4 regions of the Psychromonas saccharinae genome follow, and region 2 is predicted to be linked to each of the others. Evidence: riboswitches for the same ligand, from Rfam matches in the RefSeq annotation. Region 2 holds a riboswitch; each other region holds the start of a gene.
What was found. A riboswitch is a leader RNA that binds a small molecule or an ion and turns the genes downstream of it on or off. The one in region 2 is predicted to bind thiamine pyrophosphate.
Positions count from the first base shown of each region.

Region 1: it holds a riboswitch for thiamine pyrophosphate, as region 2 does, so the genes downstream of both, thiD (bifunctional hydroxymethylpyrimidine kinase/phosphomethylpyrimidine kinase) here and thiC (phosphomethylpyrimidine synthase ThiC) in region 2, are expected to answer to the same signal.
Region 3: it holds a riboswitch for thiamine pyrophosphate, as region 2 does, so the genes downstream of both, ACR30L_RS03125 (thiamine-binding protein) here and thiC (phosphomethylpyrimidine synthase ThiC) in region 2, are expected to answer to the same signal.
Region 4: it holds a riboswitch for thiamine pyrophosphate, as region 2 does, so the genes downstream of both, thiB (thiamine ABC transporter substrate binding subunit) here and thiC (phosphomethylpyrimidine synthase ThiC) in region 2, are expected to answer to the same signal.

Region 1 is NZ_CP195153.1:2,785,813-2,793,674, reverse strand. Features, by position in the region: gene ACR30L_RS12385 (polysaccharide lyase family 7 protein) at 1-450, shown strand, start outside; gene dsbB (disulfide bond formation protein DsbB) at 1,163-1,678, opposite strand; gene fadR (fatty acid metabolism transcriptional regulator FadR) at 1,874-2,584, shown strand; gene ACR30L_RS12370 (DNA translocase FtsK) at 2,710-5,190, shown strand; gene lolA (outer membrane lipoprotein chaperone LolA) at 5,194-5,811, shown strand; TPP riboswitch at 5,864-5,981, shown strand; gene thiD (bifunctional hydroxymethylpyrimidine kinase/phosphomethylpyrimidine kinase) at 6,050-6,901, shown strand; gene ACR30L_RS12355 (ABC transporter substrate-binding protein) at 7,082-7,862, shown strand, end outside.
Region 2 is NZ_CP195153.1:3,893,225-3,901,086, reverse strand. Features, by position in the region: gene ACR30L_RS17475 (winged helix-turn-helix domain-containing protein) at 1-774, shown strand, start outside; gene ACR30L_RS17470 (NifB/NifX family molybdenum-iron cluster-binding protein) at 966-1,337, shown strand; gene nqrM ((Na+)-NQR maturation NqrM) at 1,350-1,547, shown strand; TPP riboswitch at 1,807-1,910, shown strand; gene thiC (phosphomethylpyrimidine synthase ThiC) at 1,983-3,971, shown strand; gene thiE (thiamine phosphate synthase) at 3,972-5,477, shown strand; gene ACR30L_RS17450 (HesA/MoeB/ThiF family protein) at 5,967-6,731, shown strand; gene thiS (sulfur carrier protein ThiS) at 6,715-6,915, shown strand; gene ACR30L_RS17440 (thiazole synthase) at 6,919-7,722, shown strand; gene thiH (2-iminoacetate synthase ThiH) at 7,732-7,862, shown strand, end outside.
Region 3 is NZ_CP195153.1:694,077-701,938, reverse strand. Features, by position in the region: gene ACR30L_RS03155 (glutaminase) at 1-828, opposite strand, end outside; gene ACR30L_RS03150 (hypothetical protein) at 1,215-1,352, opposite strand; gene ACR30L_RS03145 (hypothetical protein) at 1,500-2,867, shown strand; gene ACR30L_RS03140 (ABC transporter ATP-binding protein) at 2,930-3,667, opposite strand; gene ACR30L_RS03135 (ABC transporter substrate-binding protein) at 3,671-4,651, opposite strand; gene ACR30L_RS03130 (ABC transporter permease) at 4,669-5,376, opposite strand; gene ACR30L_RS03125 (thiamine-binding protein) at 5,402-5,698, opposite strand; TPP riboswitch at 5,782-5,883, opposite strand; gene ACR30L_RS03120 (PhoX family protein) at 6,162-7,862, shown strand, end outside.
Region 4 is NZ_CP195153.1:1,956,842-1,964,703, forward strand. Features, by position in the region: gene ACR30L_RS08635 (Cof-type HAD-IIB family hydrolase) at 1-428, opposite strand, end outside; gene ACR30L_RS08640 (diguanylate cyclase domain-containing protein) at 476-2,023, opposite strand; TPP riboswitch at 2,543-2,647, shown strand; gene thiB (thiamine ABC transporter substrate binding subunit) at 2,702-3,688, shown strand; gene thiP (thiamine/thiamine pyrophosphate ABC transporter permease ThiP) at 3,704-5,296, shown strand; gene thiQ (thiamine ABC transporter ATP-binding protein) at 5,302-6,003, shown strand; gene ACR30L_RS08660 (GDSL-type esterase/lipase family protein) at 6,051-6,659, opposite strand; gene ACR30L_RS08665 (ABC transporter ATP-binding protein) at 6,658-7,341, shown strand; gene ACR30L_RS08670 (ABC transporter permease) at 7,338-7,862, shown strand, end outside.

The sequences.
Region 1 (7,862 bases), 1.1 Mb from region 2:
GATGATTATCAAATAGGGCGCGTTATTATTGGGCAAATTCATGCAGCAAGTAATGAGCCAGCTCGTTTATATTATCGTTTACTGCCTGATAATACGAAGGGTTCTATTTATCTCGCCCATGAACCCGCAGAAGGGTATGGGGATGAACAATGGTATACCTTGATTGGTAGCCGCAGTGATGATGCGAGTGACCCAAGTGATGGTATTGAATTAAATGAAAAGTTTTCTTATCGAATTGAAGTAGAAGGAGACCTACTTACGGTGACTATTTCCCGAGATGGATATGACGATGTCACTAAAGAAGTCAATATGAGTGACAGTGGTTATGACGACAGTGATAATTATATGTATTTTAAAGCGGGAGTTTATAATCAGAATAACACTGGGGATGATGATGATTACGTACAAGCAAGCTTTTATTCTTTGTCTAATTCACATGATAATGATTAATTTATTAGATGCTACCCCCGACATCATATGATGACCTTTCAATTATTAACGGCGCTGCTCTTTTATCGGTAAATTAAAGCAGAGCCGTTATATCTTTTATCGCTTGTTCTTCTTAATCAGTTAATTCTTGTATATACCCGTTACCAATCAAGATGCGTTTATCATTTACTAGCTCGGATACCAAGGCAAGGCGTAACATGATGACCTTTCGAGCGATTAACTGCGTTAATCCTCTATCGGTAGATGTAAAAACAAGACTTTACATCTTTAATGGCTAGTCCTTATCGAATGTTATAACGCAGGATTGGTGTTCGAGCTAGTGACCCGCAGGGCAAGACGAGAGGCAAACATCTTCGTTGTTATAAAGTCTCGATTTAACCCGTTAGATCTTCACCTTTATGCCTAGAATCTGCTCACCTCTGGTCTTGCTGATTTCTGCATCTTGAATGGTAACGGGTATATTAAACGATAGTCGTGATAAACAACGTTGGTATTTATTAGCCTTAAATATATTGTGAATTGTAAATTGATGTTTATAGAATATTATTTCGAATAAAATAGCATATTGACTGTTAAGTGCTTAGAATACTGTATAAAATGACGGTGTTTATACAGTGCTTTGATTTTTCGTGTAAAATAGATTGACTGTAATTAGCACAAAAAAACAAGTGATTGACTTGTTTTTTTGTTTATTAGCTGGTTCTAAGGTAGTTTATTTTTTATTCGGTAGAACAGCACTGATCGCAATGACAATAAATATCGCAATATAAATACTGAAACTAACAATTAACCATTGTGGCATTGAATAACCCAGGAATTGCCAAACGATATCAGAACAATCGCCGGTAGGGTTAAATAACCATGGAACCCATTGGTGTAATGGTGCCCAAGTTGGGAAATTTGGGAAGAAATCGCAAGTTGCAAAAGGCGATGGGTGAAATTGATAATTAGTGTGTTCAATCGACAATAAAAGTCCCCAAATAGCACTGACAATCCAAGTCGAAAAAGCAAATAATCTTACATAAATGTTTTTCGGGGCACTTGCTCCGATGAGCCCAGTTAAGAAAATCGTAATCATAGGAATACGTTCATAAATACACATAACACAGGGTTCTAAATGCATCACATGTTGAAAATATAAAGCGCATAGTTCCATAAATAATGCGCTAGCACCAAGAAGTAGCCAAGGCCAGCGAAGTTTTGAAAGATTTTTTAATGTAGCACGCACGGTTATTCCTTACAGATCATTGTTTGATTGGTAGAACTTAAAAAAAGAAAGTTATTGTAGTTGCTAATGAATTCGAAAGTAAAACAATATTGAAAATAACACGCTTTTATTTTCAATATTGTTTAAACAAGGACTTATATCACCCCATATTGTCTGTGGTATCATAAAAATAATAAGAAGAGGTGAACGCGTTAAATGAAAATGAAAGTAAAAGGCCCTGCAGACGTTGCTGAGCAATATTTAATTGAATCTATTTGGAATGGTTCGATTAAAATTAACTCAGAGTTGCCAGCAGAACGCTTATTAGCGGATAAGATCGGTGTCACCCGTACCACTCTACGCGAAGTTTTGCAGCGATTATCAAAGGATGGATGGATTACGATTAGTCACGGAAAACCGACTAAAGTAAATAATTTCTGGGAAACATCTGGTTTAAATATTTTGAGTACGTTGACAAGGTTAGATGTCGCTCGACGAGGGGATTTTATTGACCAATTAATGTCGGTACGAACCAATGTTAGTGCCATTATTTTACGTATGGCAGCAAAACATAACCAGCAAAGTGTCATTGATTTTCTAGAAGATGCGCCGTCGATTGATTCGAGTAGTGAAGAGTTTACTGAATTTGACTATCGCTTCTACCATGAGGTCGCAGTCTCCTCAAATAATATGATTTATGTATTAATACTTAATGGATTACAGGATCTTTATCGAAAAGTAGGTACTTTTTACTTTTCTAATACCGAAGCACGATCCATTGCTTTGTCTTTTTATGCTGAAATAAAAGCAGTATTAGAACAAGGGGAAGTGCAACATATTATGCAAATTGTGCGTGATTCTGCCTTTGCTAGTGGTAAAATATGGCTGCGTTTACGTCATCAATTACCTGAAGATTTTTTAGATTAGTAACAAATAAAGTATATAAATGAACTAGTTTAAGCATTTATTGTCAATAGATGGTCAACAGAATTAGTATCATTATTCGCATTTCATTTTTAGTATTCAAGGTTATTTTTGTGTTGAAAAAAAATATGATCAATCACCTTAACGGTGTGCAAAAGCTATTTGAAGTTGGCATCATAGTCAGTGTTTTTATTGCTATTTTTATCTCTATTTCTCTTTTTACATTCTCCGAAACTGATCCCAGTTGGTCCCAGCAACAATGGGTTGCTGAAATAGAAAATGCGGGCGGAAAAGGCGGTGCTTGGGTTGCCGATATCCTCTTCTATGCATTTGGGTTATTAGCTTATTTTATTCCTTTAATTATTGTGTTTATGGCATGGATTCTACTTTGGAAACCTAAACTAAAACTTGATATCGATTTTTTAAACCTGGGCTTGCGTGTTGTTGGTTTTGTTTTTACGTTATTTAGTATGTCAGGCATTGCGTCGCTTAATTTTAATGACTTTCATTATTACCCTTCAGGTGGCTTAATTGGTGATATCGTCGCGCAAAGCATGTTAGGTTTCTTTAGCTTATTAGCCGTGAATTTAATCTTGTTGACTCTTTTGATTTCAGGGACAACATTATTATTTGGATTTTCTTGGTTGCGTTTTATTGATGGGGTAGGGGCTTTCGTCATTGCCACTTGTGCTTGGTTGGTCAATATTCCAACCATGTTAGCGGAGCGAAGTACCAAAAAGGCAGAGCAAAAACAACAAAAAGAAATTGAACAAAAAAGTATTGCTAATGTTGCCGCTATTACACCTGAAGCTGCTCAAATAGAACAGATACAAACTGAATCTGAGCCAGACGTTATCATCGAGGATGATAATGCTGCGGATGCATTACCCGGGTTTAGTTTTAATGATATAGAAATCGATGATGAATATGATAATGCACCATTTTCTATTAACGATGATTTTAATGATGACGTCTTTGATGAGCCTATTCCAACTATTGAAAAGGATGTTATTCAGCCCTCGAAACCGGCTCCTAAAGTTGAAGCAAAAGTTGATTTCTCTCATCTTCCTGAACACGCTAGACCTGTTATTAAAAGAAAAGTTGAATCGGGTTTAGCACCTTTTCCAAGTATTGATTTATTGGATAAGCCCAATAAGAAATATGACCCTATTTCCCAAGAGGATTTGGATGCGGCGGCACGTTTAGTTGAAAGTAAATTACTTGAATTTAAAATAAAAGCGGAAGTCGTCAATGTATTACCAGGCCCGGTTATTACGCGATTTGAATTGGCACTTTCACCCGGTATGAAAGTTAGTACTGTCACCAGTTTAGAAAAAGATTTAGCGCGTGCGTTGTCTGCAATGAGTGTACGTGTTGTTGATCAAATCCCAGGTAAATCAGTTATTGCACTTGAATTACCTAATAAGCATCGAGAAATTGTATTTTCTTCACAGGTGCTTGGTAGTGATGCCTTTGCAAAAGCTAAATCACCTTTAAGTATGGTCTTAGGGGCGGATATTTCAGGGCAACCCGTTGTGGTTGACCTTGGTAAAATGCCGCATTTATTAGTTGCGGGTACGACGGGCTCAGGTAAATCTGTTGGGGTAAACTGTATGTTGGTTAGTTTACTTTACAAATCGGCTCCTGAAGATGTTCGTATGATATTGATTGACCCTAAAATGCTTGAGTTAAGTGTTTATGAAGGTATTCCACATCTATTAACTGAAGTCGTTACGGATATGAAAGAAGCGGCGAACGCATTGCGTTGGTGTGTAGGGGAAATGGAGCGTCGTTATAAATTGCTGTCGGCGGTCGGGGTACGTACCTTGGCGGGTTATAATAAAGCAGTGAAAGAAAGTATTGAAGCAGGTGAACCTTTGACCGATCCTTTATGGAAACCGGGCGATAGTATGGATGTCTCAGCACCAGAATTAGAAAAATTGCCAAGTATTGTTGTCGTTGTTGATGAGTTTGCCGATATGATGATGATTGTTGGTAAGAAATGTGAAGAGCTGATTACTCGTATTGCACAGAAAGCACGTGCGGCAGGCATTCATTTAATTCTTGCAACACAACGTCCATCGGTTGATGTTATTACTGGTTTGATTAAAGCCAATATACCAACGCGTATTGCCTTTCAGGTTTCAAGTAAAATTGATTCTCGTACTATTTTAGGACAGCAGGGCGCTGAAACATTACTGGGTCATGGTGATATGCTTTATATGCCACCAGGTGTGGGCGTACCAACACGTGTTCATGGGGCGTTTGTTGATGATCATGAAGTTCATAAAGTGGTTAATGATTGGAAAAAACGTGGTGAGCCGAATTATATTCAAGATATTCTTAATGGTGAAACGTCCTTAGATACGCTTCTTCCTGGTGAAGAAGCTGAAGGAGATGAAGAGATTGATGCGCTATTTGATGAAGTTGTCGCATTTATAACGGAAACACGTAAAGTGTCGATTTCCAGTATTCAACGTAAATTTAGAATTGGTTACAATCGTTCAGCCAGATTGGTTGATCAATTACAAGCACAGGGCGTGATTAGCGCGCCTTCTGGTGCAAATAGCAGTCGTGATGTACTTGCACCACCTCCAGTCAAGGATTAAACAATGAAAAAAATTATTTTAGCGGCATTTTTACTGATAATGACTCCACTTTATGCTGTTTCTGCCACGCAAAGTGATGCTGATTTATTAAAGGAAAAGTTAGCACAGTTTAAGCAAATTAATGCTCAGTTTTCTCAAGTTGTGACGAATGCCGAAGGCAAGGTACTCAATAAAAGCGAAGGGACACTGTCTATTTCTCGCCCTGGTAAATTTCGTTGGGAAGTGTTGACACCAGAACAAGATCTTATTATCTCAGATGGCGTTACCATGTGGATGTACAGTCCTTTTATTGAACAGGTTACCTTGGTCAATTTAAGTGATGCAATTGCAGGTACACCCTTTGTTTTACTTTCTGGGGCCACTCAAGCTCAGTGGGATAAATACACAGTTAAAAAACAAAATGAACAATTTATGATTAAAACGAAAGACGTCAGTGCGCCGCAAAATAGTTTTATTTTTGAATTTGATAAAACGGGGAATATTAGCCGTTTTGAAGTAATTGAAGCACAAGGACAACGTAGTGATTTCGCCTTAACGTACTCTCAAAAAAGTAAAAATATACCTGCAGATTACTTTACTTTTTCGATACCTGAGGGGGTAGAGGTCGACGACCAACGTTAGATTTACGCATACACATAAGTGCAATTCGACCTTTTTCGTTATTGTACTTATATAAATATAGTCGGGGGGCTGTTAAGGCTGAGATTGCGTATTAGTTGATTCACTATTGAGCAAGACCCGTAGAACCTGATTCAGTTAATACTGGCGTAGGGAACTATTATCTTGCTATTTATGCTTTTTGTTAGAAAAAGCAAAGAGTTGCTTGATGTAGATCCTGCTCGCTGGTGAGAGGAAATTTATGTCAAATTCCATTGATTTAGCCACTAATACGACAAAGTCTCCCCCGATTGTCTTAACTATTGCGGGCTCTGATAGCGGTGGGGGTGCCGGTATTCAAGCTGATATTAAGGCTATTTCAGCTACTGGTGGTTATGCGTGTTCGGTGATCACTGCAATAACAGCTCAAAATACGCAATCTGTCAGTGCTATATTTCCAATCCCCCTTGCGTATATTGCAAAGCAACTGGATGCAGTTTTTCTGGATCTTAATATTGTTGCGGTCAAAGTTGGCATGCTAGCCGGCATTGATATTATTAAACTTGTTGCGCAAAAAATAAAACAGTATCGCCCTGCATTTGTTGTTGTTGACCCGGTTATGGTGGCAACCAGTGGTGATTTGTTGTTGCCTTCCTCTGCAATGAATACATTAATATCCGACCTATTTCCATTAGCCCATTTAATTACACCTAATATCCCGGAAGCAGCTGTATTGACTGGGCAAAAATACTCTTTAGAAATCGATAATATAAACAATTTTGTTAACCCATTAAGGGCGTTAACACCTAATGCGATATTATTGAAAGGAGGGCATTTAGCAATGAATGAAATAAGCGTTGATATATTGATTACGCAGGATTCAATTGAATCATTTTCCCGTCGTCGCATTGATACAAAAAATACTCATGGAACGGGTTGTACATTGTCTTCTGCTATTGCTTCTTATTTGGCGCAAGGCCACGACTTATATCAATCTATTATGCTTGCTAAACAATATATTTCATTAGCCATTGCTCATGCAGATGAATTATCCGTTGGTCATGGGCATGGTCCCGTTAATCATTTTTTTCGAGGCCATCAAGATTTACGATAATGTTCGATTGAGATTTTATGCAGTGGTATACCGATTATTTAATGTCTATGGTACTCTCTTGCACCATCCCTATATTTGGCGGAGTGATTTTTTAATTAATCGTAATCGGTTTTATTAAAAAATAATTGTGCATTAAAAGCGTCAAGTATCTTATATGTAAAAGGCATAGAAGGAACATTAATGAAATTCAATAAACTATTAACAATTATCCTGTTGATTGTCACTACTATGTCATCATCGGTGATGGCTAAGAATAAAAAAGTAACTTTAATGCTCGATTGGTTTGTTAATCCAAACCATGGGCCGATTGTTATCGCTCAGCTACGTGGATACTTTAAGGCACAAGGTCTTGATATTGATATTCAACAGCCTGAAGATCCGAGTATGCCTGCTAAGTTGGTTGCAGAGGGGAAAGTTGACCTCGCTGTTTCCTATCAACCAAGTTTGATTATGGATGTTGCTGCCGGTTTACCACTTATTCGAACGGCTACGTTAATTGCGACCCCACTTAATGCATTAACAGTATTAGATAATAGTCATATTAAAGGGTTAACCGACCTCAAAGGTAAAAAAATTGGTATATCCGTAGTTGGCAATGAGCAAGCGGCATTAGGGCCGATGTTAATGTCGCATAATGTACAGCTTACCGATGTTGAAATAGTAAATGTTGGCATGAATTTAACCACTTCCCTGGCTTCTGGTGAAGTAGATGCAATCTGGGGGGGATTTCGAAACTTTGAAGCTACTCATTTGGCATTAGAAGGCATTCAAACTAAAAGTTTTTTTCCAGAAGAACATGGGGTGCCTGTTTATGATGAGCTTATATTGATTGCGAATGCTAAAAATTATGATAAGCACGTTGTAATCGCATTTAATAACGCATTAGAGCAAGCTGCTAATTATATTGTTAATCATCAAGATGAATCATGGAAAGAGTTTGTTACTTATTCACCGGACACAT
Region 2 (7,862 bases):
CATGGTCGTCGTAAAGTTTATTTAGGTCCTTTACGTACTTCTCTTTTACATTTTTTATGTAAAAATGTAAATACCGTTGTAACGCGTGAAGATCTTGCTCAATATGTATGGGGTCGTTTAGTGACTGACCATACAATTAATCAACATATTTCTCAATTACGTAAAAGTATTGGGACATTAAGTTTACATGGTTTGAATATTTCAACTATTCCTAAGCGTGGCTATATTGCACGCATGGAAGGTGTTGGCGCTCCTGCTGATAGCCAAGTTTCTCCTATTTCTAAAGGTGAAAGTGCGGCAAATGAAATCAATTCAATGAAGGTATTGGTTGTTGAAGCTGAAGCTGCAGAACGTATTCAATTAATTGAGCAATTAGAATCAATTGATGTTGCTTACGTTGAAGGTGTTGCTACAACAATTGAAGCTGAACGTTCAGTTGCATTGCAAGATTTTGACCTTATCATTGTTGATTCTTTACTCGCAGATAATGCGGGAATTGAATTAGTTAAACGTATTCGTACGGGTCAAACATCAGCGGCAGCAGATATCAGTATTCTAAGTTCACATTTTGAATTACAACGTGAATTATTAGGTTTGAATTGTCTATTTGATATTCAAGGTTTATTGCTTAAACCATTTGAAGAAAGCCGTTTAAAACAAATGCTAATGGTTGCAAACAAATCTAATGTGGTATTAAAACCGCAAGCAGCTTATGAACTTGTTCCTGTTGATGTACTAGAAACAGCTGTTCAAGCGAAAGCAATTAACGAATAAGTTATCTATTTTTAATATTTAGATAAACTAAAAAGCCTTTAGTGGGAACACTAAGGGCTTTTTGTTGTCTGTTTACTTATAATGCCACTCATTAATAATTAGGTGAGCTATCTTTCTCGCGAAAATTAAGTCACATATTTAATACAGTTGGTTTATTATAAAGTTAATATTATTTGTATAAGGAATTAAAGATGATTTATGCAATTGCCACCAGTGAAAAAAAGCTTTCTCATAAATTTTCAAAAACAGAGCTATTCACTTTTTACAATGAAGAGAATAAAGAAATTGGTGTTTATAAGAACCCCGCCTTAGAAGGTAAAGGCTGTTCTTCTAAACAATCAATTATAGAACTTTTTAATAAAATGCATTGTGATGGTGTTATCGTTCGAAAAATCGGAGAGAACACACTTTCTCGTTTATTAAATGCGGGTATTCAAGTTGAACAGGGGAATACTCGTCATACAACGGAAGAGTTACTTGAAAATGCACGTTTACATACAAGTCCTTTAACTCGTCCGGAGCAAGGCGTTAAAAGCAAAGGTAGTCGTTGTAGTACTCATTAATTGGGAGGAATTATGGAATTTATTATCGCATTTGTTATTTTTTTATTAGTTGTTGTTGCGATGGCGATTGGTGTCATTATGGGTGGTAAACGCATTCAAGGCAGTTGTGGTGGACTTTCTAGTGTGGGAATCGAAAAAAGTTGTGACTGTGAAACCGTGTGTGATGAACATAAACCTACTTTATACCAAATTCAAGAGCCAACTAAATAGCTCAAAGGTAGCTGTCAGTTTTTAGCCTGTCAGCTATCAGTTTTTTATTTTTGATATTCTCTTGCTTCTTACATCATCCCTGAGATGTATCTTCTTCGTTATCATCTTAACTCCTCTGTTACCCCCGAGGTATTTTGATCGGGGTGCTCTTAACACGAGTCAACCCAAACATACTTAGTTTTTCTTTTACTGATGTCTGATAGCTAAAAACTAATCGCTGCTTTTTCCTTTTATTCATCTAATTTTTACTCTATACTGATTTTTCTTGTCGGAGTGCCTTAGGGCTGAGACTGCTTTTAATAAGCGGGATCCGTGGAACCTGATTGGGTTAGTACCTACGAAGGGAACAAGGTGAAGTCACTATTCATGTGATCTTTATACTTTCCACTATTTTTCGACAAGCACTCTTTTTCACTTTAAAAGGTAAAGAATGCTATGTCTACTCAAGTAAATACAAATCTAAAAACGACTAATCGTCATGGCTTATCACGCAAAGAATCGCGTCAAGCTGCGCAAGATTATATCCATAATTTAAATAATGAATCCTACCCTAATTCTGAAAAAATATTTATCAAGGGAGTACTTCATCCAATCAAAGTGGCAATGCGCCAAATTCATCAAAGTGACACCGCTATTGGTGACGATGAACACAATCCAAGTGTTGAAAAAAACGAACCTATTCCTGTTTATGATACTTCAGGTCCCTATACTGATTCAAAAGTACAAATTGATGTGCACCTTGGTTTAGATAAGCTACGCCATAGTTGGATTACTGCACGTGATGATAGTGAAACATTAAGTGGGGTATCTTCAGAATTTGCACTAAAACGCCTAAATGATAATAAATTAGATGAATTACGTTTCGCTCATTTAGCTAAGCCTTTACGTGCTAAAAAAGGGAAAATTGTTACTCAAATGCATTATGCACGTCAGGGAATTATTACGCCTGAAATGGAATACGTTGCGATTAGAGAAAATATGGGGCGCGAACGGATAAAAAATACAGATTTACATTCTCAGCATAAGGGCCATAGTTTTGGTGCGCATTTACAGGAAAATATCACACCTGAATTTGTACGCAGTGAGATTGCGCGTGGTAGAGCGATTATTCCCGCCAATATAAATCATCCTGAATTAGAGCCAATGATTATCGGGCGTAATTTTTTGGTTAAGGTTAATGCGAATATTGGTAATTCTTCGGTGAGTTCTTCCATTGAAGAAGAAGTTGAGAAACTTGTTTGGTCGACATTGTGGGGCGGCGATACGGTTATGGATTTATCAACGGGCCGCAATATTCATGAAACACGAGAATGGATATTACGTAATTCCCCTGTGCCTATTGGTACAGTTCCTATTTATCAAGCACTTGAAAAAGTGAATGGGATTGCTGAAGACCTATCGTGGGAAGTTTTTCGAGATACCTTGATCGAACAAGCAGAGCAAGGCGTGGATTATTTTACGATCCATGCGGGTGTATTATTACGTTTTGTGCCGATGACTGCTAAACGTCTAACGGGAATTGTCTCGCGAGGCGGTTCTATTATGGCCAAATGGTGTTTATCACATCATAAAGAAAACTTTGCCTATCAATATTTCCGTGAAATTTGTTTGATTTGTCAGCAGTATGATGTGTCATTGTCGCTTGGCGATGGTTTGCGTCCTGGTTCTATTGCAGATGCTAATGATCAGGCTCAGTTTGCAGAATTAGAAATTTTAGGTGAGCTCAGTAAGATCGCCTGGGAGCATGATGTTCAGGTGATTATTGAAGGTCCTGGCCATATTCCGATGCAAATGATCAAAGAAAATATGGATAAACAGTTAGAAGACTGCTTTGAAGCACCATTTTATACATTAGGCCCTTTAACGACGGATATTGCCCCTGGTTACGATCATATCACATCGGCTATTGGTGCAGCACAGATAGGCTGGTACGGATGTGCAATGCTGTGTTATGTCACCCCAAAAGAACATTTAGGTTTACCGAATAAGGATGACGTAAAAACGGGATTGATTACTTATAAATTAGCTGCTCATGCTGCCGATTTAGCAAAAGGCCATCCCGGTGCTCAAATTCGTGATAATGCATTATCTAAAGCGCGATTCGAGTTTCGTTGGGAAGATCAGTTTAATTTAGGGTTAGATCCAGTCACAGCTAGAGAATTTCATGATCAAACCCTGCCACAAACTTCAGGTAAAGTCGCTCATTTTTGTTCCATGTGTGGGCCTAAATTCTGCTCAATGAAAATTACTCAGGATGTGCGTGATTATGCAAAACAATTAGAAGATGGAGATATATCGATAAAGTTATTAGATGAAACCATCACAATGTCTGCTGAGCAAGGCATGCAGGAAAAAGCAAAACAGTTTAATGAAAGCGGCGCTGAAATATATCAACCTGCGATTGTAAAAATAGAAGAGGTATAAATGAACCCTATCGTTTGGACAATTTCAGCGTCGGATCCTATTGGTAGGACTGGGATTCAAGCTGATCTCCTTACTATAAATGATCTAGCTGGAGAACCATGCTCTGTGATTAGCGCTATTGCGATTGCGGAACTTGGCGTGTTCGAATCAATTTCTGAAGATGTTTTTATTCAGCAATTGGATGGTTTAGCAAAAACTAACCCAGCAAAAGTGATTAAAATCGGGCAGTTAGCTAATATTGAGCAAGTACAGATTCTTGCAGAAAAATTAGCGATGTATAAGCAGACTTGGGAAGTGCCCCCTTTTATTATTTATGATCCCGTTGCTATCGTGGAATCGGAGCATAATATTGTTGAGCCCAGCATTATTGAACAAATTAAAAATAAGTTATTGCCATTGATTGATCTGCTAACTTTAAATGCCCGTGAAGTGTTTATTTTATCAGGTCATGCATTACTCACTGGCGAATCCTGTAAGCCGGCTGCACTTGCGCTAATATCATTGGGTTGTAAAAGTGTATTAATTAAAGGGGGGAACTTTGATTTAATCGAGAACAGATGTATTGATTATTGGACTGATGGACAAAGAGAAATTGTATTAAGTAGTGAACGTTTAAAAAATACATTTGGTTTGGGACTAGGCGCTATTTTAGCGAGTGCGATGGCGGCTGTTATCGCGCAACATTATTTTATTGACGATGCTTTTGTCCTTGCTAAGGCATATTTAAACCAACGATTAAAGTCAGCCCAAATAAACAAAAGTGCAAAGTTAGTCAATATTGGCTGGCCTGTTTCATTGTCTGATTTCCCCGAAGTTGTTTTTCCTGAATCGAAAGCGGGTTATGAATTTGATTTATCAGGTTGTTTAGAGGCGGGCGCTGAATTTTTATCCTGTGATACCAGTAAACTTGGACTTTACCCTGTAATAGACAGTATTGAGTGGTTAGAAAAAGTATTAATGCTTGGCGTTAAAACCGTTCAATTACGTATTAAAGATAAATCACCTGCAGATGTTGAGCAACAAATAGTACAAGCGATTGCATTAGGACAGAAATACAAGGCGCGTTTATTTATAAATGACTATTGGCAACTTGCAATAAAACATGGTGCCTATGGTGTGCATTTAGGGCAAGAAGATATTCAATCGGCAGATTTAGCGATGATTTCTGACGCGGGGTTACGATTAGGCATTAGTACCCATGGTTATTTTGAAATGTTATGCGCTAAACAACTTAAGCCCAGTTATATCGCACTTGGACATATTTTTGAAACTCAAACTAAAGACATGCCTTCTGAACCACAGGGAGTGGAGCGATTGAAAAAATATGTCAATTTATTGAATGGTATACCAACCGTTGCAATTGGTGGCATTAATTTGCAGCGTGCTGAGCAAGTCTGTGCCACGGGCGTGGGGAGTATCGCCGTTGTGAGTGCAATAACCAAAATAGATGACCCCGAGGTTGCTATTAATGCTTTTAAGGAGGTTATTGAACAGACAAAACGATAAGGTTAAAGTTGGTTGATAATTGATTTTTATAGGAAATAACATAGTGACTACATTATTAAGCTATGACTTTTTATCTCTGAGTACTAGTATTAAAACTAAGTGAACGGAATGAACGGAATGAAGGGAAATGCTATTTTCAGAAATGGATTTAGCACTAAAAATTACCTGCGGGACTAAAGTCCCATGTCCGGATATTAGTTTGGCATTTAGCCTGTAGGGTGTGCAGTGCGCACCATGGTTTTGCTTTTAGTATTGTTTCGGATTCAGGACTTTAGTCCTGCGGTTTTGGTTTAAAAGTTAACCGTTGGATTTAGCACTAAAAAGAACCTGCGGGACTGAAATCCCATGTCCGGATATTGGCTTGGCATTTAGCCTGTAGGGGGTGCTTTTAGTATTGTTTAGGATTCAGGACTTTAGTCCTGCGGTTTTAAGCTTAAAATAAAAATCAAATTATCAATATAAATTTTAATTATTCAATAGGGGAAGGTCATGCTCAATGATGCTGAAATGTTACGTTATAGCCGTCATATTTTGTTAGATGAAATTGGCGAATTAGGGCAAAAAGATCTTAAGAATTCTCATGTGCTTATTATTGGTGCGGGAGGATTAGGCTCTCCTGCGGCTTTATATCTCGCGGCTGCTGGTGTCGGATCTTTAGTTATTGCAGATTTCGATACTTTAGATGTCAGCAATTTGCAAAGACAGATTATTTATCAAACGGGAGATATTGGCTCGGACAAAGTTGTGTTGATGAAGAATCGTTTACAAAGTTTGAACCCTGAAATTCGCATAAGAACCATTAATCAAGAAATGGATGAAGAGCAGCTATTACTTGAATTAATGATGACCAATTTAGTATTAGATTGTACTGATAATTTAGAAAGTCGTCGGTTGATCAATCGAGCCTGTGTTAAAGCTAAAGTACCTGCAATTATAGGTGCGGCAATTCAAATGCAAGGACAACTGATGTTTTTTGATCATAGAGAAGATGATTCAGCTTGTTATCAGTGTCTATTTCCCGACGGGGAGGAACAACAGCTTAATTGCACTAATGCCGGTGTGTTAGGCCCTGTTGTTGGCACAATTGGTTCTCTTCAGGCATTAGAAGCGATTAAATATATTACTGGAGTGCCTTCCGGTGTGAAAAATAAATTAAAACTGTTCGATGGTAAAACCTTGGATTGGCAAACCTTTACTATCGGTAAAGACCCCGAATGCCCTGTATGTGGACAAAAAAATGAATGTAGTTATTAATGAAAATAAGTTAGAAATTACGACAGGAAGTAATATAGAACAACTTTTGGTTAGCTTAGACAAGCCACTTACTGGCTCAGCACTTGCGGTTAATCAAAAGATTATTAGAAAACAGGATTGGGCTAAATATATCCTTTGTGAAGGTGATCAGATTTCCCTTTTTCAAGCTATCGCAGGAGGGTAAGTTATGTTGTATACGCAAATGCAGACAGATGATCCATTAGTTATTGCCGATAAAATTTTTTCTTCTCGATTATTGACAGGTACCGGTAAGTTTAATGATCAACAAACAATGGTCGAGTCTTTACGGATTTCACAGTCAGAATTAGTCACCATGGCTTTGAAACGTATTGATATGAAAAATAAAGATGATGATATTCTCGCGCCATTAATTAAAAATGGTTTAAATTTATTGCCGAATACATCGGGAGCGCGAAATGCTAAGGAAGCGATTTTTGCTGCTCAATTAGCCCGTGAAGCATTGCAAACCAATTGGGTGAAACTAGAAATTCATCCCGATCCAAAATATCTATTACCAGATCCCATTGAAACCCTAAAAGCAGCTGAGGTATTAGTCAAAGAAGGTTTTGTCGTTTTGCCTTATGTTCATGCCGATCCCGTTTTATGTAAGCACTTACAATCAGCTGGATGTGCGGCTGTTATGCCACTTGGTGCGCCAATCGGTTCAAACAAAGGGATTAAAACATTAGATTTTCTACAAATTATTATTGAACAAGCAATGATTCCCGTGATTGTTGATGCTGGCATTGGTAGCCCATCTCATGCAGCACTGGCCATGGAAATGGGGGCTGATGCGGTTTTAGTGAATACGGCGATTGCCGTTGCGAACAATCCTATTGCCATGGGAGAAGCTTTTGCAAAAGCGGTTCAAGCCGGACGTCAAGCATATCTTGCTGGTTTAGCAGGACGCTCCAATCATGCTATCGCATCGAGTCCATTGACTGCCTTTTTAGAAGCTGAATTCGTTTAGGAGAGTGAGATGAATTTTAGTGATCAAATAAAACAATACAACTGGGATGAGATTCATGATTCTATTTACCAAAAAACAACGAGGGATGTAGAGCGAGCATTAACAAAATCACGTTTAACGTTAGACGATTTTAAAGCATT
Region 3 (7,862 bases), 1.3 Mb from region 2:
GGCAATCGCATATTTACCAGGGTGTACCGCAACAATACCACCACCGACACCACTTTTTCCCGGTAAACCGACTTTAAATGCAAACTCTCCCGCTTCGTCATAAAACCCACACAATTGCATGATTGCATTAATACGTTTAGCTTGGCTTGGACTAATAATCATTTCACCACTGGCTTCATCCATCCCCGCCGTCACTAAAAACATAAATGAATGGGCTAATTCACAACAATTCATTTCGATGGAACAAAGGTAAAAATACAGATCTAATACCTCATCAACATCATTATGAATATTGCCAAAATCACGCATCAAATAAATAAGTGCTTTGTTTCTATCACTGGTGTTTTTTTCCGACTCTGCCACGCGTTGGTTATATTCTAAACTTGGGTTATTGGCGATAGTGCGAATAAAATCCAATAATTCGACTTTAGGATTATCTAAATATGTCATTAACACATCGCAAACAACAATCGCCCCTGCATTAATAAAGGGATTACGCGGAATACCATTCTCAACTTCAAGTTGGACTAAAGAGTTAAATGCCGTACCTGAAGGCTCAACCCCCACTCGAGACCATAGGTTGCCACCGATTAAACGCATTGCTAAGGTTAATGAAAACACTTTGGAAATACTCTGGATAGAAAAGCGTTCATTACTATCACCTTGGTAAAAATCGCCCTTATCGACATGACTTAAATGTATACCAAATTTATCCGGGTCAATTTTTGCCAATTCAGGAATATAAGAAGCAGCTACTCCGGGATTTTCCATCGGCTGTAGCTCAATAAAAATATCGTTAAAGATAGTGTTGAAATTAATGTCTTTCATAAATAAAATCTGTTAATTAAGTGATTACAATGCGGAAAGCTTACCATGCAAAACATAACTCGCTACTGTAAAATGATATTAGGAACGTAAGCAATGTTAATATTGTAACTGATATTTATTATTAATCAGAGACACAGTGCCATTGTCGATCATTTGTTTAAGGCGTGCATGAAAAGCCGTTTAAAGTTAGATAATTTTGGTTGTTTTGAAAATCCAATGTAACCATTAATATCCTGAATGTCTGGAGAGAGCATTACTACTTTATTCTGTAAGTTAAACGCTTCGATACATGCTAATCCATTACGGTATGTTGTAGGTACCATATCAACGCGCCCTACCATTAACTTCTTAAAATTAGTACAAATATCGTTAACAGGGAAAATCTGTCATGCACTTTTTATTTGATCAAACGCTTCACCATAACTCCAACCTAAGGTTGTCCCAATGACATAATCTTTAAGCATTGAAAGATCACCATTCCAGTTAATATCACTATGCGTTTTAACATAAAATACGATCGACAAAAATATGGTTCGATGAATTAATGTAAAAGCTAAGCGAATAAATATCCATTAACAATCAGTATAAATAATTAAAAATTATTGATGCATTTTTCAATCAATTAATTTTGATGTTAGAGTTACTTTTAATTTACAAATGGAGTTGAAAAAATGTTAATCCCTAGCCTCATCATCGCGACACTTATTGTGATTTATTATTTGAGAAAAAAAACAAAAACAGTATCTGTAGATAAACTATGCAATAGAGCCATATATTTTACGAGTCGAGGTCAAGATGCTATGGCTATCCATGAAATTGATAAAATGATAGCCCTAAAAGTAACACCTCAGGAAGAACATGTAGTCGCCACAGCTATGTTACTTAAAATAGACTGTTTAGCCCGTTTAGCTGCGGCAAACTTAACAACAAAAGATGATTTAGTTATACCAAGTTACCCCACGCTGGTACAGTCCGAATATTTTCACGATTTAGGACCATTAGGTCCAAGCTCTGAAGCTATAGCTAGCTGTGATGATGTCATAAATAGATTCATTGGACATACCGATAAGGATTTAAAAAGAACAGTACTAATGGCGATATTATGTAAAGGAGGCCATTTAACGATTCTTGGTGAGCCCATGGATCGTATTGCTAATATTGATGTCATGATTAAATATTTTGACGATGATGATGAACCTTTCGTCATTAATTATGTTTTGGAGGGGATGCTAAAAAAAGGCAATGAATTTAACGAGCTCCAAGAAGCCGATAATGCCATAGCAGTCTATGACAATATAGAACAAAAATTTAATCGATATAATCAGTATCAACTTGAAGATATTACAACGCTCATCACCGCAATGGTCAATAAAAACAAATTACTTAATAAACTCGACCATATTGATGAAGCACTTACCAATTTCAATAATTTAATAACTCGCTACGAAGACTTTCCCGAAGTAGATATCAAGCCAATACTTATCCCCTATGCAGATGTGCTAGCAAAATCTGAACGCTGTAAAGATGCTATCGCATATTACAATATAATGATCGAACATTTTGCAGAGTCAAGTGAGTCACAAACGATAAAAGAAATTACTCGAGCTTATACTGGCAAAGCCATTATATTAGAGCATATGGAGCAAAATAATTTAGCAATTGACATTTACGATAGGCTTATTGATGATTTTAGTTCCATAGATGATCACGATATAACTTATGAGTTGATACCTATGGCTTATGTTGGAAAAGCAATATTATTACAACGAAAGGGCGAAAAGTATGAAGCCACTGCAATCTTAGAAGCTTTGATGTATTACAACAAAAATAATATTTATACAGGTTTAAATTACATTGTTAAAGGATACCAACATCGTACAAAACTGTTACTCGATATGGGCAGACTTTCAGAGGCAAAAGTTACCTGTGACCTAATTGTAAACCTGATTCAAGACATCGCAAAAGAAAGTGATAATACTGAAGAAATGATCGCTGAAATCCAGCAAGATAAAGAAAAGATAGCCGATGCTGTACAATAGAAAAGTTAACAATTCAATATTTATGATAACAGTGAAAATTGAATAATTCTGCCCTTAACCAACTATTGTAAATAACTCAATAGCTGCTTTTTATACATTAAAAATTGCGGTGACAGACTAAATGCATCGCGATCTTGTAATGCCCTTATTATCGGTATTTCTTTCACAATTCTGCCAGGGCTACCCGCCATGACATACACCTTATCGGATAAATAAATAGCCTCGTCAATATCATGGGAAACAAAGAGTGTAGCAAGCTCTATTTTTTGCATGATAGACAAATACCACTGATGCATTTCGTGTTTGGTCAATGCATCTAATGCAGAAAAAGGTTCGTCCAATAAGGCAACTTTATTAGAAAAAAGATACGTCCGTAACAGTGCCGCTCGCTGACGCATGCCACCACTTAATTGCGAAGGATATTTTTTTTGTGTGCCAGACAATCCAAATTGATCAAAATAGCTATTAACCTTGATCCGAGCCTTTTTCTTAGACATACCCTTAATAATAAGCGGCAAGGCAATATTATCTTCAATGGTACGATAAGGGAGTAACATGTCTTTTTGTAACATATAACTCACCTTACCCGCTTGCCCGGTAATATCATGACCATCAAGTAACACATGCCCCATTGTCGGTTGATGCAAACCCGATAAAATTTGAAACAAAGTCGTTTTACCCACACCACTTGTACCTATCAGACAGGCGATTTCATTTTTTTCCAATTGAATGGATATATCATCAATAACCGCTTGCCCTTCATAGGATTGGGCTATGTTTTTTGCTTGAAAAATCGGCATCGCTTAATCTAAAGGTAAATAGTCATTAGTGAATCCAGTGCCTGCGGGAATTGGCGTTTTCAACACCTTAACTTGGTATAACCAATCGTAAAATGCATTCCATCTTTTAGGGTCAAACTCTCCCCAATGTGCAGCTTCGGCTTGATATTGATCCGCTAGCCATTGTTGGCTTTTCATCACTAATTTTTCATCTAACTCGGGCACAAGTTTGGTTAAAATTTTAGCCGCTTGATTGGGATGAGCCATCGCAAATTGATAGCCTTTTTCGGTCGCACGTAAAAATGCTTTTGCTTGTTCAGGATTCGCTTTAAGGTACTCATCGCCTGCAATTAAAATCGGATTATAATAGTCAAGTTCAGGTGCATAATCTTTAAACGCCATGAAGTTAGTCTCTACTCCGGCAATATCAGCTCTAATTTTATCCCACGCATAGTAAACCCAAACACTATCGACATTGGTTTGAATGGCTGAAATAGCATCGGCCACGGTACTTGGAATTAATGTTAGTTTTGAATAATCGCCACCATCGGACTCGATTAACTCCTTCATCATCGCTTTTTCAATGGCCATATCCCAAGTTGCGTATTTATGTCCAGCTAATGCTTTAGGTCGTGTAATTCCAGAAGACGCTAATGTAACAAGGCCCGATGTATTATGTTGAATTAACGCAGCAATAGCAGTCACTGGCACCTTATTTCTTCGAGTAAAGGCCGGCACTAAAGAGTCTTGAAAACTCACACCAAATTGGGCGCGCCCACTCGCAATTAACATCGCAGCATCACCATCACTTGGCTGAGCAATATCCACTTTAAGCCCTTCTGCTTCGTAATACCCCTTTTCCTGTGCGACATAAACTCCGGTATGATTTGTATTGGGCGTCCAATCTAACAAAAACGTAATAGGTACTAATGTATTATTTTCGTCCGCAGCCATAACGTTACAGCTGATACATATCGACATAACGATATAAAGTAAGTTTTTCATCTATTTATCTTCCTTAATTATTTTGCTCTTTCCCATTTAAGGGCAGTATATTTTAATAAATCTATTAATTTCATCAGCACTAAACTTAAGATCGAAATCAGGAATATAACCGCAAACATTTCATCGAATGCATAGGATTTTTTGACTCGAATCATATAGACGCCTAACCCTTCAAACCCGCCAAGCCATTCAGAAATAACGGCAGCGACAATAGAGTAAGTAACAGAGATTTTGAGACTCGAAAAGAAATGAGTCATCGACCCCGGCAGCTTTATATATCGAAATATTTGCAGCTTTCCCGCCCCCATTGCTCGCATTAAATCAACCATATCTTTATCTGCTGATTTAAAACCATCGAGTAACCCTATTGTGATAGGAAAAAAGGTGGTTAACGCAACCAATACCATTTTAGGCGCCATGCCATACCCCATCCACAGTACTAACAGCGGTGCAATAGCAATGGTTGGAATGGTTTGAGTAAGCACAACTAATGGGTAAAAACTGCGATAGGCAAAGTTGAATTCATCCATTAAAACAGCAACGATAAAACCAACAATAATTCCTAAGCTCAATCCCCAAAAAGCTTCCACTAGGGTGACACTTGTATGTTGCATTAAAAGTGAAAAATCACGGATAAAGGCGTGGGCAACATCAAGAGGAGATGGCAGCATAAAAGCAGGCACAATATTTTCTGCACAAATAAACGCCCATATCCCAATAAGCAAAAGCAGTGTGCCAATAGGGATGCATTTATTGATGATGTTTAGTGACCTTTTTATCAATAGATAATACGTCACCTTCCGGGTGGTAAGTCACTTTGATATAAGATGCAACGCCCGGTGTGCCAGCATTAATTGCAATTTTGTGGCATTCTTTTAATACATCAAATAATTGGTCAAAATCACCTTCAATAGAGGTTTCACAGGGGCCAACGTAATAACTTAACCCAGTGCTTTTTATATAATCGATAACGTTATCAACCACGCGGATGATTTCATCTTTATCGACGGTTTCTGGTAATATTTGAATGGCAACACTTGCTTCCATCGGTTTAATCCTTTCGTAAAAATTAACAATGAAAGAATATAAAGCAAAAAAAAGCCCCACTATTAACAATAATAGTAGGGCCTGAATTCTCAGTATAATCTCCCTACGCCGGCATAACCCGGATCAGGTAATAAGGGTCAAACTCTATGAGTTCTCTCAGCCGCTAGGCCCCCCCGATTCCAAAATCAGAATAGATAACCTTGATTTTATTGTCAATAGAAAGGTCACGATAAAATCACTTCCAAAAAAGGAAGCATAAAGCTGATGACAATATCGACATGATTAAATGTTTAATAAAAATATAAATCCGTAACAAACCTGTCACATTACGGTGCTAGCCTAGCAGTCATTCTAAAACCAATTGTATTAAATATGTGATCTAAATTTTGCGCAGGAAAATAGATCAGCTAATTATTACGATTGGTATAAATACCCGACTTCTAAATATTAACTAGGTAATCCCATGACAAACTCATTAGATAAAGACACTGATTTTAGCAAGATGGTGAATGCACGTTTATCTCGACGTGGTTTTTTATTCGGTTCAGCAGCCATCGGCGCGGGGACATTTTTAGCCTTGAACCCAGTGGCAAAAGCAATTGCAGGAAGCATAAATAGCCCATTATTAAATTTCACGGCAATTCCAACTTCAACGGCTGACACAATAACCGTACCAGCAGGTTATACCACGCGTAATTTAATGTCTTGGGGTGACCCTATTTTTGCCAATGCTCCTGCGTTTAATGCCGATGGCCAACAAAACTCAACGGCACAGGCAATGCAATTTGGTGATAATACCGATGGTATGAGCTTATTTCCAATGTCCAAAGACCGAGCTCTACTGGCTGTTAATAATGAATACACTAATTATAAATTTCTTTTTCCACATCAAGGTAAATCAATGACAGCCGACGATGTAAAAAAAGCACAAGCTGCATTAGGTGTCACAATTGTCGAAATAGGTAAACAAAATGGACAATGGGTTATGGATAAAAACGGCAAACTAAATCGCCGTATCACTGCAAATACAGAAATGTTAATGACAGGGCCAGCGACAGGTCATGAGCTATTAAAGACAAAAGCTGATCCAACCGGTACAAAAATACTCGGTACCATTAATAATTGTTCAAACGGACAAACCCCATGGGGCACTTACCTAACCTGTGAAGAAAACTTCAATGGCTTCTTTGGCGCAGAAAAAGACGTAGAACTTAACAACGACTACGACCGCTATGGTATCGAAGCTAAACAAAGTAAATATCAATGGCATAACTTTGATGAACGTTTTGACTTAGCTAAAAATCCCAATGAACCAAACCGTTTTGGTTGGGTCGTTGAAATTGATCCCATGGATCCTACATCAACGCCATTAAAACGTAGTGCATTAGGTCGTTTCAAACATGAGAATGCTGCATTTGTTCTTGCCGATGATGGCCATGCTATTGTTTACTTAGGTGATGATGAGCGTGGTGAACATCTTTATAAATTTGTATCAAAAAATAAATATCAACAAGGTAATGACAGTGCAAACCGTCGTTTACTTGAAGAAGGTACACTTTATGTTGCTCAGTTTGGTATGCATGCCGACAAACTAGAAGGTAATGGCCAATGGTTAGAACTCACTTACGGTAAAAATGGCCTAACCAAGGAAAATGGCTTTAACAGCCAAGCTGAAGTGATGATTTTTGCACGTCGAGCCGCAACGCAGGTTGGCGCAACGACCATGGACAGACCGGAATGGGTAGCCATTCACCCTGACAAAAAGCACGTATTTTGTACACTCACCAATAACAAAAACCGTGGCGTAAAATCAGGACAAGATGTGGGCGGCCCCAACCCACGTGCAGAAAACCACTACGGGCAAATCCTTCGCTGGTTACCAACCAATAATGACCACACAAGCGATGCATTTAAATGGGATTTATACCTGATCGCCGGTAACCCCGTTGTTCACCCAGATAATTTATACGGTGGCAGTGACAATATTAATAAAGACAATATGTTTAATAGCCCAGATGGAATCGGCTTTGATAAAGCAGGTCGTTTATGGATTCAAACCGATGGTAACTTCTCGAACGAAGGTGACTTTGCCGGGCAAGGCAATAACCAAATGTTATGCGGCGATCCCAATACAGGGGAAGTACGCCGTTTCTTAACCGGCCCA
Region 4 (7,862 bases), 1.9 Mb from region 2:
AATTGGTCGAAATCAAATTCAGACGAGGTGATACCATTTAGCTCGGCTTCGTAATCGGTATATTTATTTTTACGGGGCGTAATTAATCCGCGTGACGTTGAATAAGCGAGAATATTGACCTGTAGTTGTTTTGATATTTGATAAAGATTGATTGCATCTTGCCCAGTTAAAATGGCACGAGAAACAATGGTTCCACAGGCGACTTTTAGTATTAATGATGCATTGTAAGGCAGTGCGTAATCTTCAATACCATCCAATTCGAGTTCTTTTATTGTTGAAATCATGCCTTCGTAAGGGCGTCCCGATGCTAATACAACTTTTACTCCCTGTTTTTTTGCGGCTGATATTGCAGCACGAACGCGAGGTGTTAATTGCTTTTCGCTATTGAGTAGTGTGCCATCCATATCTAATGCAACAAGTTTATACATATTATTTCCTAACGTAATAAAATTCTTAAGTGTAAAAGTTTATGCGATTAATCGAATATTGTAATCTTTTTCTTTTGTTTTGATTGATACATTAAACTATCGGACTCAGAAATAAGTTCATCGGGTGTTATTTTTCTGTCGGCATTATAGGATGTAATTCCATAACTAAATCGCAGTGAAAATGGTTTATTATGGTAAGTATTCACTTTTATAATTTCACTTTCTATTCGTGTGATGAAATGTTTAGAATTATCAAGTGTACAATCATTTAAAATAACTAAAAATTCATCGCCACCGAGTCGTACTCCCGCATCACTAGTTCGAATAATATTAATTAATGTTTGTGATAATGTTTGAATTAACCAATCACCTTCAGCATGACCATACTGATCATTAACTTCCTTTAGACCATCTAAATCGATATAACAAATACACATTGAATTATGTTGCCGATCTACTTGCTGCATTACTTTACTCAGAAAAATGATGCCTGTCCGACGATTTAATAATCCTGACATATCATCATAGGAAGCGTAATGCAGCAGCTCTTGCTGTGCTTTTTTGAGTTCATTAATATTGGTAATGCCAATAACGGCAGTCGACTTTCCTTTAAAAGAAATATTACGAACGGAAATTAAAGACTCATGCATTTGTCCTTGTGCGGTTAAAAATACCATTTCATATTCATTGAGACTGACGCCTTGTTTAAGTTTATTAATAAACAGATTATTACTTTCAAAATTAGCGTCAAGGTAGTCATCTAATACCGCTTTTTTACCGTTATCATCAAATGGCTCACCAATTAATGCAGATGCTTTTTTGTTTAATTGCAATATGCTGCAATCTTCAGGATCGACTAATAACATTGCAATTGGACTGGCTGCAAATAGGTTTTGTAAATCTTTTTTATGTTGATTTAACTTTTCTAAACTTTTCTGTAATTTTGTTGCAGTGGGGGTAAAAATAAAAAGTAATTCTAATAAGAGAACGATTAAGGCAATAACAGACAGTGTTATTTCAGTCCATTTCGCGATTAAAACTTTATCATTCGCTTCTTTTGCATATTGAAATACTATTTTGTCCATTCCCGTTAAGAAAGCATTTTCGGAGAACGGTAATCTTGCAATCGTATTTTGTAGATGTTGTTTTTCATCGGTTGTGAGTACGATTTTCGTTATGTTAAGCATGGTTTGAAAGTGAGACTCTATTTGAGCAAATAAAGCTTTTATTTCGGTGCTATTTTTAGCGCGTAAATTGAGTGCTTTATTGCCATTAATCAATCCATCATGTGATGTTTGCCATAATGCAGTGGTTTTTTTTAGTTCACTGCGATAGCGATTTGTTTGCTCAAACGAGGAGGTTGATAAAATATAATAACTTAATTTAGTGATTTTCTGGCTTAACATGCGCTGTCTGCCAGCAAGGTTTATTGTATCGGAATCATGAACTAAATTAGATAATAGCGACTGCATAACAATTTGCGATAAAATAATAAGAATGGCGATGAGAGATAATGCTGTTTTATAGCGATTTCGTAACTTTTTGATCGATGGATATATTGGCTGTTGGTGAATATTCGAATGCGTCGGGGGCATAATTATTATTCCTTCCGTGTTTAATTCTTTATGCAGTATGGAAATTCAAATAGTGTAAAAAGAGTATAGCTCACATATTTTAAATATATTTGATATCTATACCCGTTACCATTCAAGATGCAGAAATCAGCAAGATGAGAGGTGAGCAGATTCTAGGCATAAAGGTGAAGATCTAACGGGTTAAATCGAGACTTTATAACAACGAAGATGTTTGCCTCTCATCTTGCCCTGCGGGTCACTAGCTCGAACACCAATACTGCGTTATAACATTCGATAAGGGCTAGCCATTGCCATCATGTTACGCCTTGCCTTGGTATCCGAGCTAGTGACTGATAAACGCATCTTGATTGGTAACGGGTATATATTTTATAATTATTACTGAAAAAATCAGCGTCTATCAATTCGATCCTTAACTCATCTGTTTGTTGATAGATATACGGTCTATTGATGTCTTAATTATCAGTAGTCGCTAGAAAGCGTAAATAAGTATTATTTAACTCAACCTTTTGTGTATAATAATAATTCTCAACGGGGTGCTTATTTTTTAGGCTGAGATTGTTTGTAAAACTTACCCGTCGACCTGAACCAGATAATACTGGCGTAGGAATTGAGCTAATCTTTGACCTTTATTGATAGCCACTTTCTATGCTCATGTCCAGACTATATATGGAGTGCATAGTGAAAAAAATCCTTTCTGTTGTTGCTGTATCAACCCTTATTTCAATGCCGGCTTTGGCTGATAAATTAGTTGTTTATACGTACGATTCCTTCGCGTCCGATTGGGGCCCCGGTCCTAAAGTTAAAGCTGCATTTGAATCTCAATGTGACTGTGAGCTTGAATTTGTTGCCCTTGATGATGGGGTTTCTATTTTAAATCGTCTTCGTCTTGAAGGTGAAAATAGTAAAGCGGATGTGATACTTGGGCTTGATAATAATAGTATGAGCGTAGCAAAAAATACGGGACTATTAGCTGAACATAAAGTCGATATGACCAATATCACTTTACCCGGTGGTTGGGAAGATAAAACCTTTATTCCTTTTGATTATGGTTATTTTGCCTTTGTTTATAATAAAGAAAAATTGGCAAATCCACCAAAAAGTTTAAAGGAACTGGTGGAAGAGCGTAATGATATTAAAGTTATCTACCAAGATCCACGCACCTCTACACCGGGCCAAGGGCTAATGTTGTGGATGAAATGGGTATATGGCGATAAAGCGCAGGATGCTTGGTCAATGCTAACCAAAAAAACAGTGACGGTAACGAAAGGTTGGTCTGAAGCTTATAATATGTTCCTAGAAGGGGAAGCTGATATGGTACTTTCTTATACCACATCACCGGCATATCATATTATTGCAGAAGAAAATACACAGTATGCAGCGGCTAGTTTTTCAGAAGGTAATTATGAACAGGTCGAAGTTGCTGCTAAAGTAAAAAGTAGTCATCATCCCGTTCTTGCTGATCAATTTATGCAATTTATTATCAGCAAAGAGTTTCAATCGATTATTCCAACGAGTAATTGGATGTATCCGGTCATTGATGTTGATTTACCCGATGGGTTTAAGCAATTATCCAAACCAAGCAAATCTTATTATTTCCCTGATAACGAAGTCGCTAACCATAATAAAGCATGGATAAAAGAATGGTTGAATGGGTCAATTGAGTAAGTGTGATATTAATTAATGCATAGATCGCGTCATTTTATACCCGGTATTATTACTGCCGGGTTTATTTTTGTGTTTGTTGCTGCTTCGCTAGTGGGGTTATTATCACATTCGTCTAGTTTTAATCCGACGGCGCTTTGGTCTGACACTTATTACCGGCATATTACGTTATTTAGTTTTTATCAGTCGTTTATATCAACATTGTTAAGTGTTGTCTTGGCCATTCCCGTTGCGCATGCCTTATCTCGCCGTCATTTCTTTGCTAAAAAAATGCTATTGAAGCTATTTGCAACGACCCTTGTGCTGCCAGTGTTAGTTGGCATTTTTGGTTTACTTGCAATCTATGGTAACAGTGGGGTGATTTCGGATATTTTTAATTATTTTGATAAACAACTGCCTTTTTCAATTTATGGGTTAAATGGCATTCTATTGGCTCATGTATTTTTTAATTTACCCTTTGCTGCGCGGTTATTTTTACAATCATTACAATCGATTCCGACTGAACATCATAAATTATCTGCTCACCTTGGTATATATCACTGGAATAAATTTAAATTAATCGAGTGGCCTGTTATACGTCAACAATTACCGCATGTTTGCGGGTTAGTGTTTATGCTTTGTTTTACAAGCTTTGCCACGGTCATGGCATTGGGGGGCGGCCCTAAATCAACGACGATTGAGTTGGCTATTTATCAGGCCATTAAATTCGATTTTGATTTACAATCGGGGGCATTATTAGCTCTCTGGCAAATGTTTCTTTGTGCAGGGTTAGTCTTATATATACAAAGTTTTTCGAAGGTGATTGCGGTGACCAGTGAAGAACGGCAAGACAAATTACCATTATTTGCAGATAGTAAACGCGCTTTGCTGTGGGATGTTAGTTGGATAACTCTGGTGACTTTATTTGTTATTCCTCCTTTATTGATGGTAATTTTCAGTGGCATTAATACTCAATTTATCGATGTAGTGACAGGTTGGCATTTTTGGTCTGCCCTTGGGAATTCATTTGTTGTTGCTACCTTTGCTGCGTTTATTGCCCTTGCCGCTGGTATGCTCATTTTAATAAGCAGTCGTCGCTGGCGTTTACTCGGATTGCGTTTTCGTGCAGATAAATTAGAGCTGATTGGCACAATTATATTGGTTACACCGGGTATTGTGATTAGCACTGGTATTTTTTTGTTACTACGAAATTGGACGAATATTTTTGATCTGGCATTAGTGATTGTTATTGTCGTTAATGCATTAATGGCTTTGCCCTATGTGATTAAAACATTAGCACAACCTATGTTGCATATTGCTCAGCAATATAATTTATTAGCAAGCAGTTTAGGTATGTCGGGTCCTTCGCGTTTTTATCTGATTGAATGGAAAGCGATTAAAAAACCAATTATTCATGCTTATGCAATTAGCTTTGTATTATCCATTGGTGATTTAAGTGCCATTGCTTTATTTGGTAGCCAAGATTTTAAAACGTTGCCGCTGTATTTATTTCAGCTTTTAGGCAGTTATCAAATGGAGTCTGCGGCTGTTGTTTCATTGTTTCTATTAATATTTAGTGTTGGTATGTTTGCAATGATGGAAAAACTAATGCTAAAAAATAACGATAAGTAATATATATGCTCAAATTTGATGATGTGATTTATGACTATGAAGAAGAAGCGTTTCATTTTAATGTGGCCATTAATCAAGGTGATATTGTTGCCGTGTTAGGCGGAAGTGGGGCTGGCAAAAGTACATTACTTAATTTAGTTGCTGGTTTTATTGAACCTAAAAATGGCGATATTATCATTGCTGGAAATTCCATGCTTAATACCGAACCTTACCTCCGACCATTGTCTATGTTATTTCAAGAACGTAATCTTTTTGATCATTTAAGTGTCCACGATAATATCGGTCTAGGATTGAATCCTGGGCTGAAATTAAACAAGGAACAGCAACAAAAGATCGTCGAAGTGTGTGAGCAAGTTGGTATAAAAAAACTGCTTTCGCGACTTCCTGGTGAGTTATCTGGTGGTCAAAAGCAACGCGTCGCACTGGCACGTTGTTTTGTTCAAAATAATCCTTTGCTACTCTTAGATGAACCTTTTTCTGCATTAGATCCGGTCTTGCGAGAAGAAATGCTTAACATCGTAAAATCGTTAGCGAAGCAACAGAATATGACCGTCATGATGGTTACTCATCATTTATCAGATGCACTTAATGCTGCGACACATTACTTATTTGTTGACCATGGGGAAATTATTAGTTCGGGGGAAATGGCGCAATTACAAAGAGCCGGTATTCCTGACGCAGTTTCAAAGTTTATCCATGCTGGCTAGTTAATCAATGTCCAGGGCGTTAAACCGAACATTGATTAAGGTATTAATTAATTTAAATAAGACGTTAATTGTTTTTCCATAAACCCTGAAATCCAAGGCTGTGCGATTGGTTTTGGGTGTAATCCATCGTCCATAATCCATTCAGGATTTTCAGTAAAGATATTGACTAAAAAGAAAGGCAACAGTGGAATATCATATTTCTCGCTTAACTTAGGGTATATTCCACTAAAAAGTTGTGAGTATCTTTTTCCATAATTAGTCGGTACATTAATCTGCATCAGTAATGTTTTTGCCCCTTCGGCTTGGATAAGTTTTATCATTTTTTCAATGTTTGTTGAAATGATAGAAGGGTTAAAGCCTCGTAGACCATCATTTGCACCTAATTCAATAAGAACTAGATCTGGTTTATGTTGTCTTAATAAATTGGGTAACCTAGCTAACCCATTTCCACTTGTATCACCGGAAATACTAGTATTAATTATTTGGTTTCTATTTTGCTGTTTTTTTACAATTGTTTCATTCAATAAGTATGGCCAACTTTGCGTTACATCCATTTTGTAACCTGCACTTAAACTGTCTCCGAGAATAAGTAGTGTTGCACTATTAACGGAAGTCGAAAATATAAAGACGAAGAAAAAGGAAAATATTTTTATCATGTTAAAACCTATTATAAAAGTCAGTTCGGTTGCTAAGTCCGTTGTTTCCAATGGAACTACATTATCTATTTTAGAAGATATCTCATTTTCAATCTTTAGTGGAGAGACAATTGCTATTATTGGCACATCTGGTGCTGGTAAATCAACCCTAATGACGTTATTAGCTGGTTTAGATGTACCTAGCCATGGCGAAATTGAATTGCTTGGCCAACCATTATCACAGTTGGACGATGATCAACGTGCTTTAATTCGTAGCCAATCTACTGGTTTCGTTTTTCAAAGTTTTCTATTAATTCCCTCTCTGACTGCACTAGAGAATGTAACATTACCCGCTATTTTACGTGGGGAAGGTGAAGATATAGAAAAAGCCAAGCAATTATTAGCGTCGGTTGGATTAGCCGAACGTGCCACGCATTTACCGTCTCAGCTTTCTGGTGGCGAGCAACAACGAGTTGCATTGGCACGTGCATTTATGACAGAGCCTGAAATCCTCTTTGCCGATGAACCAACCGGAAACCTTGATCAGCATACAGCTGAAAATGTCATTGATTTGCTGTTTTCTCTCAATAAAGACAATGGGACTACATTGATTCTTGTGACTCATGACCCGGTGTTGGCTAAGAAATGTTCTCGCGTGTTAACCATTAAAGCAGGCCGTTTAGAAGAGGTTCAATCAATATGAATAATAAATACTCTGGCAATAAAATGTTGCTGCGATGGAGTTGGCGAGAGATTTGGTCGGGGCAGCTTTGGCCTGTTTTAGCTGCGCTAACGCTTATTATTGCCTGTGTGATTGCGTTATCTGCCTTGGCAATACGTGTCGAAAAAGTGATGACGGATCAAAGTCGGACATTAATCGCTGCCGATTTAGTTTTCCGTTCTGCTAATCCGCCAACAACACCTTTACTCGACGATGCCAATAAACTTAATCTCACCATCTCTCAGCAAACTAGTTTCGCTACGATGGCATTTAGTGATACGGATTTACAGTTAGTCAGCGTAAAAGCCGTTGATAAAGCGTATCCATTACGAGGGGAATTAGCCCTTATCGATCAAGCGGGAGAAGTTCATTCGCAAGTTAAACAGGGGGAACTGTGGCTTGATGAACGGTTGTTTTCATTATTAAATGTAAAAGCCGGTGACCAAGTTGCGATTGGCGATGCAGAATTGATCGTTTCGGGAAAAATTGCTGTGCAACCTGAA